One region of the Pseudomonas sichuanensis genome, then DNA from elsewhere that is predicted to be linked to it. Evidence: predicted binding sites of a transcription regulator. Region 1 holds the regulator's gene; the other holds the start of a gene.
What was found. Region 1 encodes sigma-54, which starts transcription at its own class of promoters, with help from an activator protein. Its sites were predicted from a motif close to ANTGGCATNNANNTTGCTNT; they were not measured.

Region 1 (7,630 bases):
TAGCGGATGTTACGCGGGGAGGGTTACTCGCCTTCGTCGAAGAAGTTGTTGATCAGCGCCACCAGCGCTTCGAGGGCGTCGTTGTCCTGCTCGCCTTCGGTGAGCAGATGCACCTGGGTGCCCTTCCCGGCGGCGAGCATCATCACCGCCATGATGCTCTTGCCGTCCACCAGTTTGTCCGGTGCGCGGCCGACCCGCACCTGGCAGGGGAAGCGCCCGGCCACGCCGACGAACTTGGCTGCCGCGCGGGCATGCAGGCCCAGCTTATTGATGATGGTTATTTCGCGGGCGGGCATCGTGTGGCGGATCCTGTGGGCTAGAGGTCGCGGTGGCGGACCTGGACATTTTTCAGGGATTGCTGGAGCAACTGGCCGAGCCGTTCGGTGATGTACACCGAGCGGTGATGGCCGCCAGTGCAGCCGATGGCGATGGTGACATAGGCGCGGTTGCTGGCGGCGAAGCGGGGCAGCCATTTAAGCAAGTAGCTGGAGATGTCCTGGAACATCTCGTCGACGTCCGGCTGGGCGGCCAGGTAGTCGATCACCGGCTGTTCGAGCCCGGAGTGGTCACGAAGTTCCGGCTTCCAATAAGGGTTGGGCAGGCAGCGCACGTCGAATACCACATCGGCATCCACTGGCATGCCTCGCTTGAAACCGAAGGATTCGACCAGAAAGGCGGTGCCGGGCTCGGGCTGGTTGAGCAGCCGCAGCTTGATCGAGTCGCGCAGTTGGTAGAGGTTCAGCCGGGTGGTGTCGATCTTCAGGTCGGCCAGGTCAGCGATGGGGCCCAGCAGCTCGCTTTCTACCCGGATGGCCTCGGCCAGCGAACGGTTGGCGTTGGTCAGCGGGTGGCGGCGGCGGGTCTCGGAAAAGCGCTTGAGCAGGGTTTCTTCGTCAGCGTCCAGATACAGCACATCGCACTGGATATGCCGGGAACGTGCCTCTTCCAGCAGTTCGGGGAAGCGCGTCAGGTGGCTGGGCAGGTTGCGCGCATCGATGGAGACAGCCACTTTGGGCTGTTGCAACTCGGTGTTGATCAGCGCGTTTTCCGCCAACTGCGGCAACAACCCGGCAGGCAGGTTGTCGATGCAGTAGTAGCCATTGTCTTCCAGCACGTCGAGGGCGGTGCTTTTACCCGAGCCGGAGCGGCCGCTGACGATGATCAGGCGCATGTTCAGGCCTCGTTCTGGACGTCCAGGACCACCTGGTAGAGCGCTTCGTTGCTGTTGGCAGCACGCAGGCGCTTACGCACATCCTCGCGATCGAGCATGCTGGCGATCTGGCGCAGCAATTCAAGGTGCGCATCGGTCGCGGCTTCGGGGACCAGCAGGACGAACAGCAGGTCCACGGGCGCGCCATCGATGGCGTCGTAATCGATGGGAGCTTCCAGGTGCAGCAGGGCACTGACGGGCGCTGAGCAACCCTCGAGCCTGCAGTGGGGAATGGCGATGCCATTGCCAAAACCGGTGGAGCCGAGCTTTTCGCGGGCAATCAGCTTCTCGAAGACGTCTTGCATCTCGAGCTCTGGGATTTGCTCGGCAATTACAGTGGCGACCTTTTCGAGGGCGCGCTTCTTACTGCCGCCCGGCACGTTCACGAGTGAACGGCCGGGGGTCAGGATGGTTTCAAGTCGGATCATGGATGAGGGGGATCAGCGGGCGGCTGCGCCTTGCAGCAGGCTTTGCTGTTTTTCCTTGTGTTTTTTCAGTTGGCGGTCGAGCTTGTCGGCAAGCGCGTCGATCGCGGCATACATGTCTTGGTGTTCGGCATTGGCAACAACTTCGCCACCGGGTATCTGGAGCGTGGCTTCAACCTTTTGCTGCAGCTTCTCGACTTTCATGATCACCGTCACGTTGGTGATCTTGTCGAAATGACCCTCCAGTCGGGCGAGCTTTTCGAGCACGTAATCGCGCAGTGGTTGGGTGACTTCTACATGCTGTCCACTGATGTTGACTTGCATACAGCTTCTCCTTTGTTGCCCGTGCATAAAGAGGCAGGTATTGCACCTGCCACTGAAACGCTATGGCTTACCCAGGGGCTACATCAGTCGCTTGCGCTCACTCGAAGGGGCGATGCCCAACGATTCACGGTACTTGGCGACGGTGCGACGGGCTACCTGGATGCCTTGTGCCTCCAGTAAACCAGCGATCTTGCTGTCACTCAATGGCTTTTTCTGATTTTCCGCAGCGACCAGTTTCTTGATGATCGCGCGGATCGCCGTGGACGAGCATTCGCCGCCTTCGGCAGTGCTCACGTGGCTCGAGAAAAAGTACTTGAGCTCGTAGATGCCGCGTGGCGTGTGCATGTATTTCTGTGTGGTGACCCGGGAAATGGTCGACTCATGCATGCCCACCGCCTCGGCGATGTCGTGCAGCACCAGCGGCTTCATGGCCTCGTCGCCGTGATCAAGGAAGCCGCGCTGGTGTTCGACGATCTGGGTCGCCACTTTCATCAGGGTTTCGTTGCGGCTTTGCAGGCTCTTGATGAACCAGCGCGCTTCCTGCAACTGGTTGCGCATGAAGGTGTTGTCGGCGCTGGTGTCGGCGCGACGCACGAAACCTGCGTACTGCGGATTGACCCGCAGGCGCGGCACGGCTTCCTGGTTGAGCTCGACCAGCCAGCGTTCGTTGTCCTTGCGCACGATGACGTCCGGCACCACGTATTCGGGTTCGCTCGACTCGATCTGTGAGCCAGGGCGCGGATTGAGCGTCTGCACCAGCTCGATGACTTGGCGCAGTTCGTCTTCCTTGAGTTTCATGCGGCGCATGAGCTGGCTGTAGTCGCGGCTGCCGAGCAGGTCGATATAGTCGCTGACCAGGCGCTGAGCTTCGCTCATCCACGGCGTCGAGGCCGGCAGCTGGCGCAGTTGCAACAACAGGCACTCACCCAGGGAGCGGGCGCCGATGCCGGCGGGCTCGAACTGCTGGATGCGGTGCAGCACCGCCTCTACCTCGTCCAGCTCGATGTCGAGCTCAGGGTCGAAGCCGGCGCAGATTTCTTCGAGGGTATCTTCCAGGTAGCCCTGGCCGTTGATGCTGTCGATCAGGGTAACGGCAATCAGCCTGTCGGTGTCGGACATCGGCGCGAGGTTGAGCTGCCAGAGCAGGTGGCTTTGCAGGCTCTCGCCCACGGACGTGCGGGTGGTGAAGTCCCACTCGTCATCATCGTTGCTGGGCAGGCTGCTGGCGCTGGTCTGGTAGATGTCTTCCCAGGCGGTGTCGACAGGCAGCTCGTTGGGGATGCGCTCGGCCCACTCGCCTTCTTCCAGGGTTTCGGTGTTGCCGGTGGTTTCCTGGAAGCTGGTGTCCTGGGCTTCGGCGACCGGTTTGCTTTCGGCGTTGTCCGCCATCGGGTCGCTGTTGTCGAAGTCGTCGCCGTCTTCCTGGCGTTCGAGCATCGGATTGGATTCCAGCGCCTCCTGGATTTCCTGCTGTAGGTCCAGGGTGGAAAGCTGAAGCAGACGAATGGCCTGTTGCAACTGCGGGGTCATCGTCAGTTGCTGGCCCATTTTTAGGACGAGCGATGGTTTCATGGCAGGGGCTTAATACCTTGTTAGCCGGCGCACATGCGCCATCTACTACCTGTAGGGCGCTGGGCGCCGATTTTAAGCAAGTTCGTATGCAACTCGTATGCCTGAAATTCTAGCGCTTGCCTAGAGCACAGTAACACTTAAGCCCTGAACGGGCGTGTGCGCCAGTGCTCCAGGCGGGCCTGGATCAGAGGCGGAACTCGTGACCCAGGTAGACCTCCTTGACCAACTGGTTGGCCAGGATGGTCTCGGCGTCGCCCTCGGCGATCAGTTGACCATCGTTGACGATGTAGGCCGTCTCACAGATGTCGAGCGTCTCGCGAACGTTGTGGTCGGTGATCAGCACGCCGATCCCCTTGTTCTTGAGGTGGTGGATGATCTGCTTGATGTCGCCCACCGAGATCGGGTCGACGCCGGCGAACGGTTCATCCAGCAGGATGAACTTGGGCGCAGTGGCCAGGGCGCGGGCGATTTCGACACGGCGGCGTTCACCACCGGAAAGGCTCATGCCGAGGTTGTCGCGGATGTGGCTGATGTGGAATTCCTGCAGCAGGCTTTCCAGCTCCTTGCGCCGGCCGTCGCGGTCGAGGTCCTTGCGGGTCTCGAGGATGGCCATGATGTTGTCGGCCACCGACAGCTTGCGGAAGATCGAGGCTTCCTGCGGCAGGTAGCCGATGCCGGATTGGGCGCGGCCGTGCATGGGCTGGTGGCTGACGTCGAGGCTGTCGATCAGTACCCGGCCCTGATCGGCCTGTACCAGGCCGACGATCATGTAGAAGCAGGTGGTCTTGCCGGCGCCGTTAGGGCCGAGCAAACCGACGATCTGGCCGCTGTCGATGGACAGGCTGACGTCGCGAACGACTTGCCGGCCTTTGTAGCTCTTGGCCAGGTGCTGGGCTTTGAGGGTTGCCATTTACTCGGCCTTTTTCTTCGGTTGAATGACCATGTCGATGCGCTGACGTGGTGCAGTCACGTTGCCGCCGCGGCCGGCGGTCGCCACCTGGGTTTTGGTGTTGTAGACGATCTTCTCGCCTTCGGTGGTGTTGCCTTCGTTCTCGACCTTGGCGCGGTCGGTCAGGATGACCATTTCTTTTTGCGCCTGGTACTGGATGGTCACGGCCCAGCCTTTCATCTTGTCCGGCTTGGCAGCGCTCTGCTGCTGCTCGAAGTAGGCCAGGTTGCCCACCGAGGTGACCACGTCGATGTCGCCGTTGGCGGCGCGGGTCATGGTCACGGTGTTGCCTTTGATCATCATCGAACCTTGGGTGATGATCACGTCGCCGGTGTAGGTGGCCACACCCTGCTTGTCGTCCAGGTGCGCGTTGTCGGCCTGGATGCGAATTGGCTGGTCACGGTCGTTCGGCAGGGCGAAGGCGCTCGCGCTTCCCAGTGCTACGCCCAGGCTGAGCAGAAGGGGGATGGTTTTAACGAGCCTCATACTGTCCTCTTACGTTAGAGAGCAGGTCCATCCTGCCTTCTTTCAAATACGCTTTCATTCCTTTGCCCGTAGTCGTGCCACCGGCGCCGTCGATTCTAACGGCTTGCTCGGTCTGCGCATATTGCTTCTGCGGGAACACGGTCATGCGTGTGCTGGTAATGATGGTTTGACGTTGCTTTTCGTCGGTGCGGGCAACCCGCACGTTGTCGATCAATTCGACTTCGGTGCCGTCCGGGTTGACCTCGGCGCGCGTGCTCTGCACATGCCAGGGGTACTCGGTGCCGCGGTACATGTGCAGGTCGGGTGTGGTCACCAGAGTGACTTCGCTGGCCTTGAGGTGCTCGACCTTGTCGGCGGTCATTTCGTATTGCAGCTTGCCGTCAGGCAGGAACTGCACGCTGTGAGCGTTGATCGCGTAGTAGTCGATGGCGCTCTCGTCGGTCTGCGCGACCGGCTTGTCGAGGAAGCTCTCGGGGCTGATGTTCCAGTACCCGACGGCCGCCAGCACGGCGGCTATCACGCCAAGCAGCGCGAAATTTCTGATCTTCTTGCTGAACATGGGGGGCCTTACAGGTAGTGGGCGTTGGCAGCGTCCAGGGTACCCTGGGCCTGCATGATCAGTTCGCAGAACTCGCGGGCGGCACCCTCGCCGCCGCGTGCCTGGGTGACGCCGTGGGCATGCTGGCGAACGAACGGCGCGGCATTGCTTACCGCCATGCCCAGGCCCACTCGGCGAATCACCGGCAGGTCGGGCAGGTCGTCACCCAGATAAGCCACCTGTTCGTAGCTTAGATTGAGTTCGGCAAGCAGGCCGTCCAGCACCACCAGCTTGTCCTCGCGCCCCTGGAACAGGTGCGGGATGCCGAGGTTCTTCGCCCGGCGCTCGACCACCGGCGTCTTGCGCCCGCTGATGATCGCCGTGGTGACCCCTGCGGCCATGAGCATCTTGATGCCGTGGCCGTCGAGGGTGTTGAAGGTCTTGAATTCGCTGCCGTCTTCAAGGAAGTACAGGCGGCCATCGGTGAGCACGCCGTCAACGTCGAACACCGCCAGCTTGATGGCCTTGGCGCGTTGCATGAGGTCCTGGTTCATTTACATCACTCCGGCGCGCAGCAGGTCGTGCATGTTCAGGGCGCCGGTCGGCCGGTCGCTCTGATCGACAACGACAAGTGCGCTGATCTTGTGGTCTTCCATGATTTTGAGCGCCTCGGCAGCGAGCATCTCGGCGCGGGCGGTCTTGCCGTGCACGGTCATGACTTCGTCGATGAGGGTCTTGTGCACGTCGATATTGCGATCAAGGCTGCGGCGCAGGTCGCCGTCGGTGAAGATCCCGGCCAGCGTGCCGTCGTGCTCCAGTACCACGGTCATGCCCAGGCCCTTGCGCGACATTTCGATCAGCGCGTCCTTGAGCAGGGTGCCGCGCTGCACCTGGGGCAGTTCGTCGCCGGCATGCATCACGTTCTCGACCTTCAGCAACAAGCGGCGGCCCAGTGCCCCACCGGGGTGGGAGAAGGCGAAGTCTTCGGCGGTGAACCCGCGCGCTTCCAGCAGGGCGATGGCCAGTGCATCGCCCAGGGCCAGCGAGGCGGTGGTGGAGGAGGTCGGTGCCAGGTTGAGCGGGCAGGCTTCCTGGGCGACGCTGGCGTCGAGGTTGACTTCGGCGGCCTGCGCCAGCGGCGAGTCCGGGTTGCCGGTCAGGCTGATCAACTGGATGCCCAGGCGCTTGATCAGCGGCAGCAGGGTGACGATCTCGGCGGTGCTGCCCGAGTTGGACAGGGCAAGGATGACATCGTCACGGGTGATCATGCCCATGTCGCCATGGCTGGCTTCGGCCGGGTGCACGAAAAATGCCGGCGTGCCGGTGCTGGCGAGGGTGGCGGCGATCTTGTTGCCGATATGCCCGGATTTGCCCATGCCGACCACGACTACCCGGCCCTTGCTCGCCAGGATCAGCTCGCAGGCCTTGACGAAGTCACCGTCGATGCGGGCCAGCAGTGCCTGCACAGCCTCGAGTTCCAGGCGCAGGGTGCGCTGGGCGGATTGGATCAGCTCGCTGGATTGGCTCATGTCGAAAACGCAATGCCTGATGAAAAGGCGGCGATTATAGCCGCAATGTGTGAAAGGCTCATCCATTCGATTGTCGTAAGAAAGCAACGCAAGGCTGTCGCCTGCCTGAACAGCCGGATTTGCGGCCTTGGGGGCGTGCCATCTGCGGTGCTATAGTTCGCCGCTGTTCGGCCCGCCAGGGACCAGTGTGCCTTCAAGATGAGGGCAGGCGTCCACGAAGACGAGGCTGCATTGCAAGGAGTCTAGATGAGTGTGGATAGCGCCTGCGCGGTCGAGCTGAAGGGAGTCACCTTCAAGCGTGGTTCGCGCAGCATTTTCAGCAACGTGGACATTCGCATTCCCCGTGGCAAGGTCACCGGTATCATGGGGCCCTCGGGGTGCGGCAAGACGACATTGCTGCGTCTGATGGGCGCACAGTTGCGGCCGTCCAGCGGTGAAGTCTGGGTCAATGGCCAGAACCTGCCCGCGTTGTCGCGTGGCGACCTGTTCGATGCACGCAAGCAGATGGGCGTGCTGTTCCAGAGCGGCGCCCTGTTCACCGACCTCGATGTCTTCGAGAACGTCGCCTTCCCGCTGCGCGTACACACCGAGCTGCCG
Region 2 (7,630 bases), 470 kb from region 1:
CTTGAGCATCTCGCTGACGAACAACGACTCGAATTCCTGGGCCACCTTGCGGATGTTGCCCTCGCTGTCGCGATCACCGCGCTTGAGCGAGCTCAGGCGATTGAGGTCGGTGTAGGCACCGCTGTCGACATGGCCGGAAACCTGGCTTTTCGGATTCATCCCAGGCGTCCTCAGATCACGATCAGGTCGGCCTGCAACGCGCCGGCCTGCTTCAGGGCTTCAAGGATGGCCATCAGGTCGCTCGGCGCTGCGCCGACCTGGTTAACCGCACGGACGATTTCATCCAGGGTGGTGCCCGGGCCGAACTTGAACATCGGCTTGGCTTCCTGCTGGGCATTGACCCGCGAGCGTGGCACGACGGCCGTCTCGCCATTGGAGAACGGCCCCGGCTGGCTGACGATCGGGTCTTCGGTGATGGTCACGGTCAGGCTGCCGTGGGTAACCGCCGCCGGCGACACCTTGACGTTCTGGCCAATCACGATGGTGCCGGTACGCGAGTTGATGATGACCTTGGCCACGGCCTGGCCTGGGTCGATCTCGAGGTTTTCCAGGATCGACAGGTAGTCGACACGCTGGCTCGGGTCCATCGGCGCGGTCACCCGCACCGAGCCACCGTCCAGGGCCTGGGCAACCCCTGGGCCGAGCAGCTCGTTGACCTTGTCGACGATGCGTTTGGCCGTGGTGAAGTCGGGCCGGTTGAGGTTCAGCGTAAGGCTGTTGCCCTGGTTGAAACCGCTCGGCACTGCGCGCTCGACGCTCGCACCGCCCGGAATGCGGCCAGCCGACGGGACGTTGACGGTGATCTTCGAGCCATCGCGACCTTCGGCGTCGAAACCACCGACCACCAGGTTGCCCTGGGCGATGGCGTAGACGTTGCCGTCGATACCCTTGAGCGGGGTCATCAGCAGGCTGCCGCCGCGCAGGCTCTTGGAGTTACCGATCGACGACACGGTGATGTCGACCACCTGGCCGGGCTTGGCGAAGGCCGGCAGGTCGGCATGCACCGACACCGCGGCAACGTTCTTCAACTGCACGTTGCCCGAACCCGGCGGCACCTTGATGCCGAACTGCGACAACATGTTGTTGAAGGTCTGCAGGGTGAACGGGGTCTGGGTGGTCTGGTCACCCGTACCGTTGAGCCCCACCACCAGACCGTAGCCGATCAGCTGGTTGGCACGCACGCCGGAAATACTGGCGATGTCCTTCAAGCGCTCGGCGTGGGCGCCGAACGCACAGGACAGAAGAAGTGTCGCGGCAATCAACCGCCTAGCGTTGAACATGGTCATCCGTACTCAGAAGGGCCAGAGCGGGCTGATGAAGAAACGGTCCAGCCAACCGGGCTGGCTGGCATCGGCGAACGAGCCGGTACCCGAATAGGTGATGCGCGCGTCGGCCACGCGAGTGGACGGCACGGTGTTGTCCGTGGCGATGTCATCGGCACGCACCAGGCCTGCGATGCGCACCAGCTCTTCGCCGGTGTTCAGGGTCATCCACTTCTCGCCACGCACGGCGATGATGCCGTTGGGCAGCACTTCAGCGACGGTGACGGTGATCGAACCGGTCAGGGTGTTGCCCTGGGTCGCCTTGCTGTCACCCTTGGTGGTGCGGTCACCGCTGTAACCGGCCTCGAGGGTGAGGTCGCCGCTGCCCAGCGGGTTGTTGGTATTGGGGATGGTGCCGAACAACGAGGTCAGGCCGATATCGGCCTTGCTGTTCTTCTGGATCTGCGAGCCGGCATTCTTGCTCGCCGAGGTGCGCTCGTTGAGGGTGATGGTGATGATGTCACCGACCCGGAACGCCTTGCGATCGGTATACAGGCCCTGCTCGAAGCCGGCCTGGTAGATCGAGCCGTTGTTGGCCGCCGCCGGCAACGGGGTGCGCGGCAACACCGGCGCATAGTACGGGTCGTTTGGCTTGGGCGTCGGCGCGACGCAACCGGCCAGCAACACCGCCCCCCCAAGGGCGAAAACGGACAACAGACGATTCATGACGCTTACCTCATGGTGTAACGGGCGCTGCTACAGCGAGCGAATGGTCAATGGCCCGCACCCGGCGGGCCATCAGGGCTTACAGCTGCTGGGTGACGAACGACAGCATCTTGTCGGCCGTCGAGATGACCTTGGAGTTCATCTCGTAAGCACGCTGGGTGGTGATCATGTTGACCAACTCCTCGACGGTGCTGACGTTGGAGTTTTCCAGGGTCTGTTGCTGGGTGGTACCGAAACCGTTCAGGCCCGGGGTGCCGACCTGCGGCGCGCCGCTGGCGGCGGTCTCGAGGAACAGGTTGCCGCCGATCGCCTGCAGGCCAGCCGGGTTGATGAAATCGGCGGTCTGGATGTTGCCGATGATCTGCGCTGCCGGGTTGCCGACCGTGGTGATCGACACGGTGCCGTCGCGGCCGACGGTGAAGGTCTGGGCGTCCGGCGGCACGACGATGGCCGGTTCCAGAGCGAAACCGTTGGCGGTGACGATCTGGCCGTCGGAGTTCAGGTGGAAGGTGCCGTCACGGGTGTACGACACGGTGCCGTCGGGCTGCAGGATCTGGAAGAAACCACGGCCGTCGACCGCCATGTCCAGCGGGTTCTCGGTGGTTTGCAGGCTGCCGGCTGTGAAGCTCTTCTGGGTGCCGACGATGCGCACACCGGTACCGACCTGCAGGCCCGACGGCAGCTCGCTGTCCTGGGTGGACTGCGCGCCAGGCTGGCGCTTGATCTGGTACAGCAGGTCCTGGAACTCGGCGCGGTCGCGCTTGAAGCCCGTGGTCGAGACGTTGGCCAGGTTGTTGGAAATGACCGTGAGGTTGGTGTCCTGGGCGGACAGGCCGGTTTTAGCGACCCAAAGAGCCGGAAGCATCTAGTGTTCTCCTCGTGCGCCTGTTTTACGGCACCCGTTCAAATGTGATTAGCCGATTTGCAAAACCCGAGCCATGGCTTCGTCGCCTTCCTTGGCCGCGTTCATCATCTTGACGTGCAGTTCGAACTGCCGGGACAGCGCCAGCACCGAGGTCATTTCCTCGACCGCATTGACGTTGCTCGACTCAAGGAACCCCGAAACCACGCGAACGTTGACGTCGGCATTGGCGGGCTGGCCGTTGGCCGTGTGGATCATGCCGTCGAGCCCCTTGGTCAGGCCCTTGATGTCCGGGTTGACCAGCTTGATCCGGTCGACCTGCGCCAGCGCCCGCGGGTCTTCACCCATGGCGCGAATGCTGATGGTGCCGTCATCACCGACTTCGACCTTCTGCTCGGGCGGGACCGCGATCGGGCCGCCGTTGCCGATCACCGGCATACCATTGCCGGCACGCAGGATACCGAGGGCGTCAATGTTCAGGCTGCCGGTACGCACATAGGCTTCGCTGCCATCGGGCGCCTGCACGGCAATGAAACCCTGGCCACTGACCGCCACGTCCAGGTCACGCCCGGTCTCGACCAGGGCACCACCGCTGAAGTCGGTGGCCGGGCGCTCGCTCATGGCGAAGGCTCGCGCCGGAAAGCTGTCACCGAACACCGGCATGGAACGCGCCTGCTCCAGATCACGCTGGAAACCATTGGTGGAAACGTTCGCCAGGTTGTTGGCATGGGCCTTCTGCGCCAGCGCGTTCTGACTGGCACCGGTCATGGCCACATAAAGCATCTTGTCCACAGCATCTCCTCTGCGCGAACCTTGCCGCGCTGTCGTTGGCAAGGCTTAAGCAATTATCGAACCACACTGACAAAGCCTTTCAATTCGGGGCTTTCAAGGCCGCGCAGGCCTGCTGAGCGTCAGTTTGTCGGCGAATGTTTGCCGCTGGCGGCAAGCGCCGAATCAGTCATTACGGCATGCCCCATTGTTGTAGGGCCCCGAGTGCAGCTTCCAGCCATCGCCCGGGTTGGTTGCCGAACACAGGTAGCGCCCGGTCGCCAGGCTTTGCCACTGGTACCAGGGCGCCGGCGCGGCCTGCAGCGAGGACGCAACCAGCAGCGCCAGCAGCACCCCAACAATCCTCGACACTGTCCTCATGGCATCACCCTCCGCCAGATGTGAAAAAGCCCCTGCAAGCAGGGGCTTTGCCCAACCACGATCATCAGGTCATCTGGATGATGGTCTGCATGATGGTGCTTTCAGTGGAAATGGTCTTGGCGTTGGCCTGGTAGTTGCTCTGCGCCTTGATCAGGTTGACCAGCTCGCCGGTCAGGTCGACGTTGGAGTCTTCCAGGGAGCTGCCGGCAATGCGGCCCAGGGTGCCGGTATCCGGCTCGCCGATGATCGGCACGCCCGAAGCGTAGGACTCTTTCCAGGCCGTACCGCCCACCGGAGTCAGGCCTTGCAGGTTGGCGAAGTTGGCGATCGCCACCTGGCCGATGACCTTGTCCTGGCCGTTGGTGAAGTTGGCAAACAGGTTGCCGCTCTGGTCGACGGTCAGGCCGGCGAGCTCACCGGTGGCATAGCCGTCCTGGCTCTTGGCGGTGGTGGCCGACGCCGAGTTGTACTGGGTGGTAGCCAGCATATCGAGGGTGACGCCACCCGGGCGCGCGGTGGCGCCGTTGGCAACCCAGGCGCCCGCCGCAGTCTTCTCCGCCGGCACCCAACCGGTGAGCTGGAAGGTCTTGTCGGCACCAATGGTCAGGCCGCCGACTACCGGACCTGCCGCCATGGCTCCGGTATTCAAGGTGCCGTCGGTATTGAACGGCAGCTTGTTGACCAGCGGCGTGGTCAAGGTCGGGTCGGCCGGGTTACGACCGTCGATGGTGGTGTACATGGTCCAGGAGTTGGTGCCGGCATCCTTGACGAAGTACTGGTTGAGCTGGTGCGCGTTGCCCTGGCTGTCATAGACATCGGTGTTGAAGGTGTAGTTGTAGCTGTTGACGTTGGCCGGGTCGAACGGCGCCACGCTCGGCGCGATGGCGCTGGAGTTGAGGTTGACGGTTTCGGAGACACGACCGGTCGGGTTGGGCTTCAGGTTCGAAGTGTCGATTTTCAGATCGGTCAGCACACCCTTGACGACCTTGCCGTTGGCGTCCACCGCATAGCCCTGCAGGTTGGCACCACTGGAGTTGACGACGTAGCCGTCCTTGTCGCTGTAGAACGCGCCGGCACGGGTATAGATGCGCGAACCGTTGTCGCTCAGGGCGAAGAAACCGTTGCCGTCGATGGCCATGTCCAGCGCCTGACCGGTGCCATTGATGTTGCCCGGGTTGAACATCTGCGAAACGGCCATGGTCTTCACGCCGCTGCCGACCTGGGTCCTGCCGCCGGAGGTACCGCGGATGGACTGCGAATACTGGTCGGCGAACTCGGCGCGCGACGATTTGAAACCGGTGGTGGCGACGTTGGCAATGTTGTTGCCGGTAACGTTCAGAGCCTTGTTCGCCGCGTAGAGACCGCTAAGGCCGATATTGAAAGACATTGACTCGCTCCTTGTGCCGATTCTGCGGCGTTAGATTCCGATGCTGGTGACTTTGGAGATGCCGATCTTGCCGATGCCGGCCAGGTCCAGCATCATCTCGCTGCCGTTCTGGAAGCTGACACTGTTGACCCTTGCCGGGAGCAAGGTGGACAGCGTCTTGGCCTTGCCCTCGACCGTGGTCTCAGCCGTGAAGGTGTAAGTGCCCGGGGCGACTTTCTCGCCCTTCTCATTGGTGCCATCCCAGATGAAGTCGGCGGTACCGGCTTTTTGCGAACCCAGCTGGATGGTCTTGACGACGTTACCGTCCTTGTCCTTGATGCTGACCTTGCCATCGCTGATGCTCTGCGGCACCACGACCTGGCCATTGAAGCTGGCGGTGGTGTCCACCACGGCCTTGTCGGTCTGCACGATCACCGAGCGACCGACCAGCGAGGTGGCCTGCAGCGCCTGGGACGAGCCAATGCCGGTCAGGATCCCGTTGACCGAATCGTTCAGCGACTGGATACCTTCCAGGCTGCTGAACTGCGCCAACTGCGCGACGAACTCACCGTTCTCCTGCGGATCGAGCGGGTTCTGGTTTTTCATCTGCGTGACCAGCAGCTGCAGGAACGCATCCTTGCCCAGCGCACTGCCGGCCTGACCGGTGGTGCTGCTGTTCTTGCTGTCGGGCTTCTGCAACGATTTCAGGTAGGAACTACCGACTTCGTTACTGGTATTGGTTGTGGTCATGGCGGCTCCGTGCTTACTGACCCAGGGTCAGCACCTTCTGCATCATGTTCTTGGCGGTGTTCATCAGCTCGGCGTTGGTCTGGAACGCACGACTGGCGGAGATCATGTCGGCCATCTCCTCAACCACATTCACATTCGGGTAGTAGACGTAGCCGTCCTTGTTGGCCGCCGGATGGTTCGGTTCGTAGCGCGCCTCGAGGTTACTCTGGTCCTCGATGATGCCCTTGACCTGCACGCCCTGCCCGGCCTCGCCCTGGTCTTCGAACAGCGACTGGCTGGTGCCGGCCTGCGCGTTCTGGAAGGTGGTGGCGAACACCGGGTGGCGCGCACGGTAGGTCTGGTCGATGCTCGAGGAGACGGTCTCGGCGTTGGCGATGTTCGAGGCAACGGTGTTCAGGCGCGTGTTCTGCGCGCTCATGCCGCTACCGGCGATATTGAAAACACTGGCAAGGGACATGATCACTCTCCGCGCAGGGCCGAAACCAGCCCTTTGAATTTACTGTTGAGCAACGTGAAGCTGGCCTGGAAGCCGATCGCGTTCTCTGTGTAGTTCGATTGTTCGATCTGGGCATCGACGGTGTTCTGGTCGATCGACGGCTGCATCGGGGTACGGTACTGCAGGGTGTCGTCGGCCATTGCCAACCCTTCGGCCTCGATATGCCGATTGTTGGTGCGGTCCAGGGCGATGCGCCCCTTCTGCTGCTTGTCGGCCTCGGCGGCGAGCACGGACGAGAAGTCCATGTCACGCGCCTTGTAGTTCGGCGTATCGGCGTTGGCGATGTTGTTGGCCAGCACTTCGGCACGCTGGGCGCGGAAGCCCAATGCCTTTTCGTGTATGCCAAGCGCCTTGTCGAAGCTGATGCTCATATCAGGGAAACCTTCATAGGTGACCAGAATTTCGTTGGCTAAGCTTTAGCAAGGCCTGTGCCAGCTTTGCAAAGCCCCGCATTCACTGGGCCCCAGGGCTTTTCGACCTGCCGCCATTGCCAGAAAAGCGGCAAATCGCTTCCGCCGCGCAGCAGGCAAGCGGCAATTGCCACCCGGCAAAAGCGGCAAACCAAAAAATTGACGTCATTTGTAGCGCCCATGAAAAAGGCCGGCGTCTCACGACACCGGCCTTCGCTTGCAGCCTCAGGCGTTACTTGGCCTGATAGATGATGCCCGGGCTGCACTGGACCATCTGATAGTGGTCCGGCAAACCGTTGAGCGCCTCGGAGGCACCAAGGAACAGATAGCCACCGGGCTTCAGCGTGCCATGGATACGCAGCAGGATGTCCTTCTTGACCTGGGCCGAGAAGTAGATCAGCACGTTGCGGCAGAACACGATGTCGAACTTGCCCAAGGGCGCATAGCTGTCCAGCAGGTTGTACGAGCGGAACTCGACGCGGCTGCGGATCGGCGCCTTGACCGCCCAGCGCCCCGGACCCTTGGGGTCGAAGTAACGCTGCAGGCGCTCCTGCGACAGGCCGCGGGCAATGGCCAGGCTGTCGTATTCGCCGGTCTTGCAGTTATTGA

Region 2: LOY51_RS19530 (flagellar basal body rod protein FlgF) is a predicted target of sigma-54. The motif match lies at 3,678-3,697, and genes of this name have one in related genera.

What each region holds. Positions count from the first base shown of each region.
Region 1 covers NZ_CP087185.1:4,795,596-4,803,225, reverse strand. The annotation lists gene LOY51_RS21705 (HPr family phosphocarrier protein) at 24-296, opposite strand; gene rapZ (RNase adapter RapZ) at 317-1,171, opposite strand; gene ptsN (PTS IIA-like nitrogen regulatory protein PtsN) at 1,174-1,638, opposite strand; gene hpf (ribosome hibernation-promoting factor, HPF/YfiA family) at 1,651-1,959, opposite strand; gene LOY51_RS21685 (RNA polymerase factor sigma-54) at 2,038-3,531, opposite strand; gene lptB (LPS export ABC transporter ATP-binding protein) at 3,716-4,441, opposite strand; gene lptA (lipopolysaccharide transport periplasmic protein LptA) at 4,442-4,966, opposite strand; gene lptC (LPS export ABC transporter periplasmic protein LptC) at 4,953-5,525, opposite strand; gene LOY51_RS21665 (KdsC family phosphatase) at 5,534-6,058, opposite strand; gene LOY51_RS21660 (KpsF/GutQ family sugar-phosphate isomerase) at 6,059-7,033, opposite strand; gene LOY51_RS21655 (ATP-binding cassette domain-containing protein) at 7,280-7,630, shown strand, end outside.
Region 2 covers NZ_CP087185.1:4,322,499-4,330,128, forward strand. The annotation lists gene flgJ (flagellar assembly peptidoglycan hydrolase FlgJ) at 1-159, opposite strand, end outside; gene LOY51_RS19515 (flagellar basal body P-ring protein FlgI) at 171-1,280, opposite strand; gene flgH (flagellar basal body L-ring protein FlgH) at 1,293-1,988, opposite strand; gene flgG (flagellar basal-body rod protein FlgG) at 2,068-2,853, opposite strand; gene LOY51_RS19530 (flagellar basal body rod protein FlgF) at 2,902-3,642, opposite strand; gene LOY51_RS19535 (hypothetical protein) at 3,805-3,990, opposite strand; gene flgE (flagellar hook protein FlgE) at 4,064-5,386, opposite strand; gene flgD (flagellar hook assembly protein FlgD) at 5,417-6,115, opposite strand; gene flgC (flagellar basal body rod protein FlgC) at 6,129-6,572, opposite strand; gene flgB (flagellar basal body rod protein FlgB) at 6,575-6,982, opposite strand; gene cheR (protein-glutamate O-methyltransferase CheR) at 7,254-7,630, opposite strand, start outside.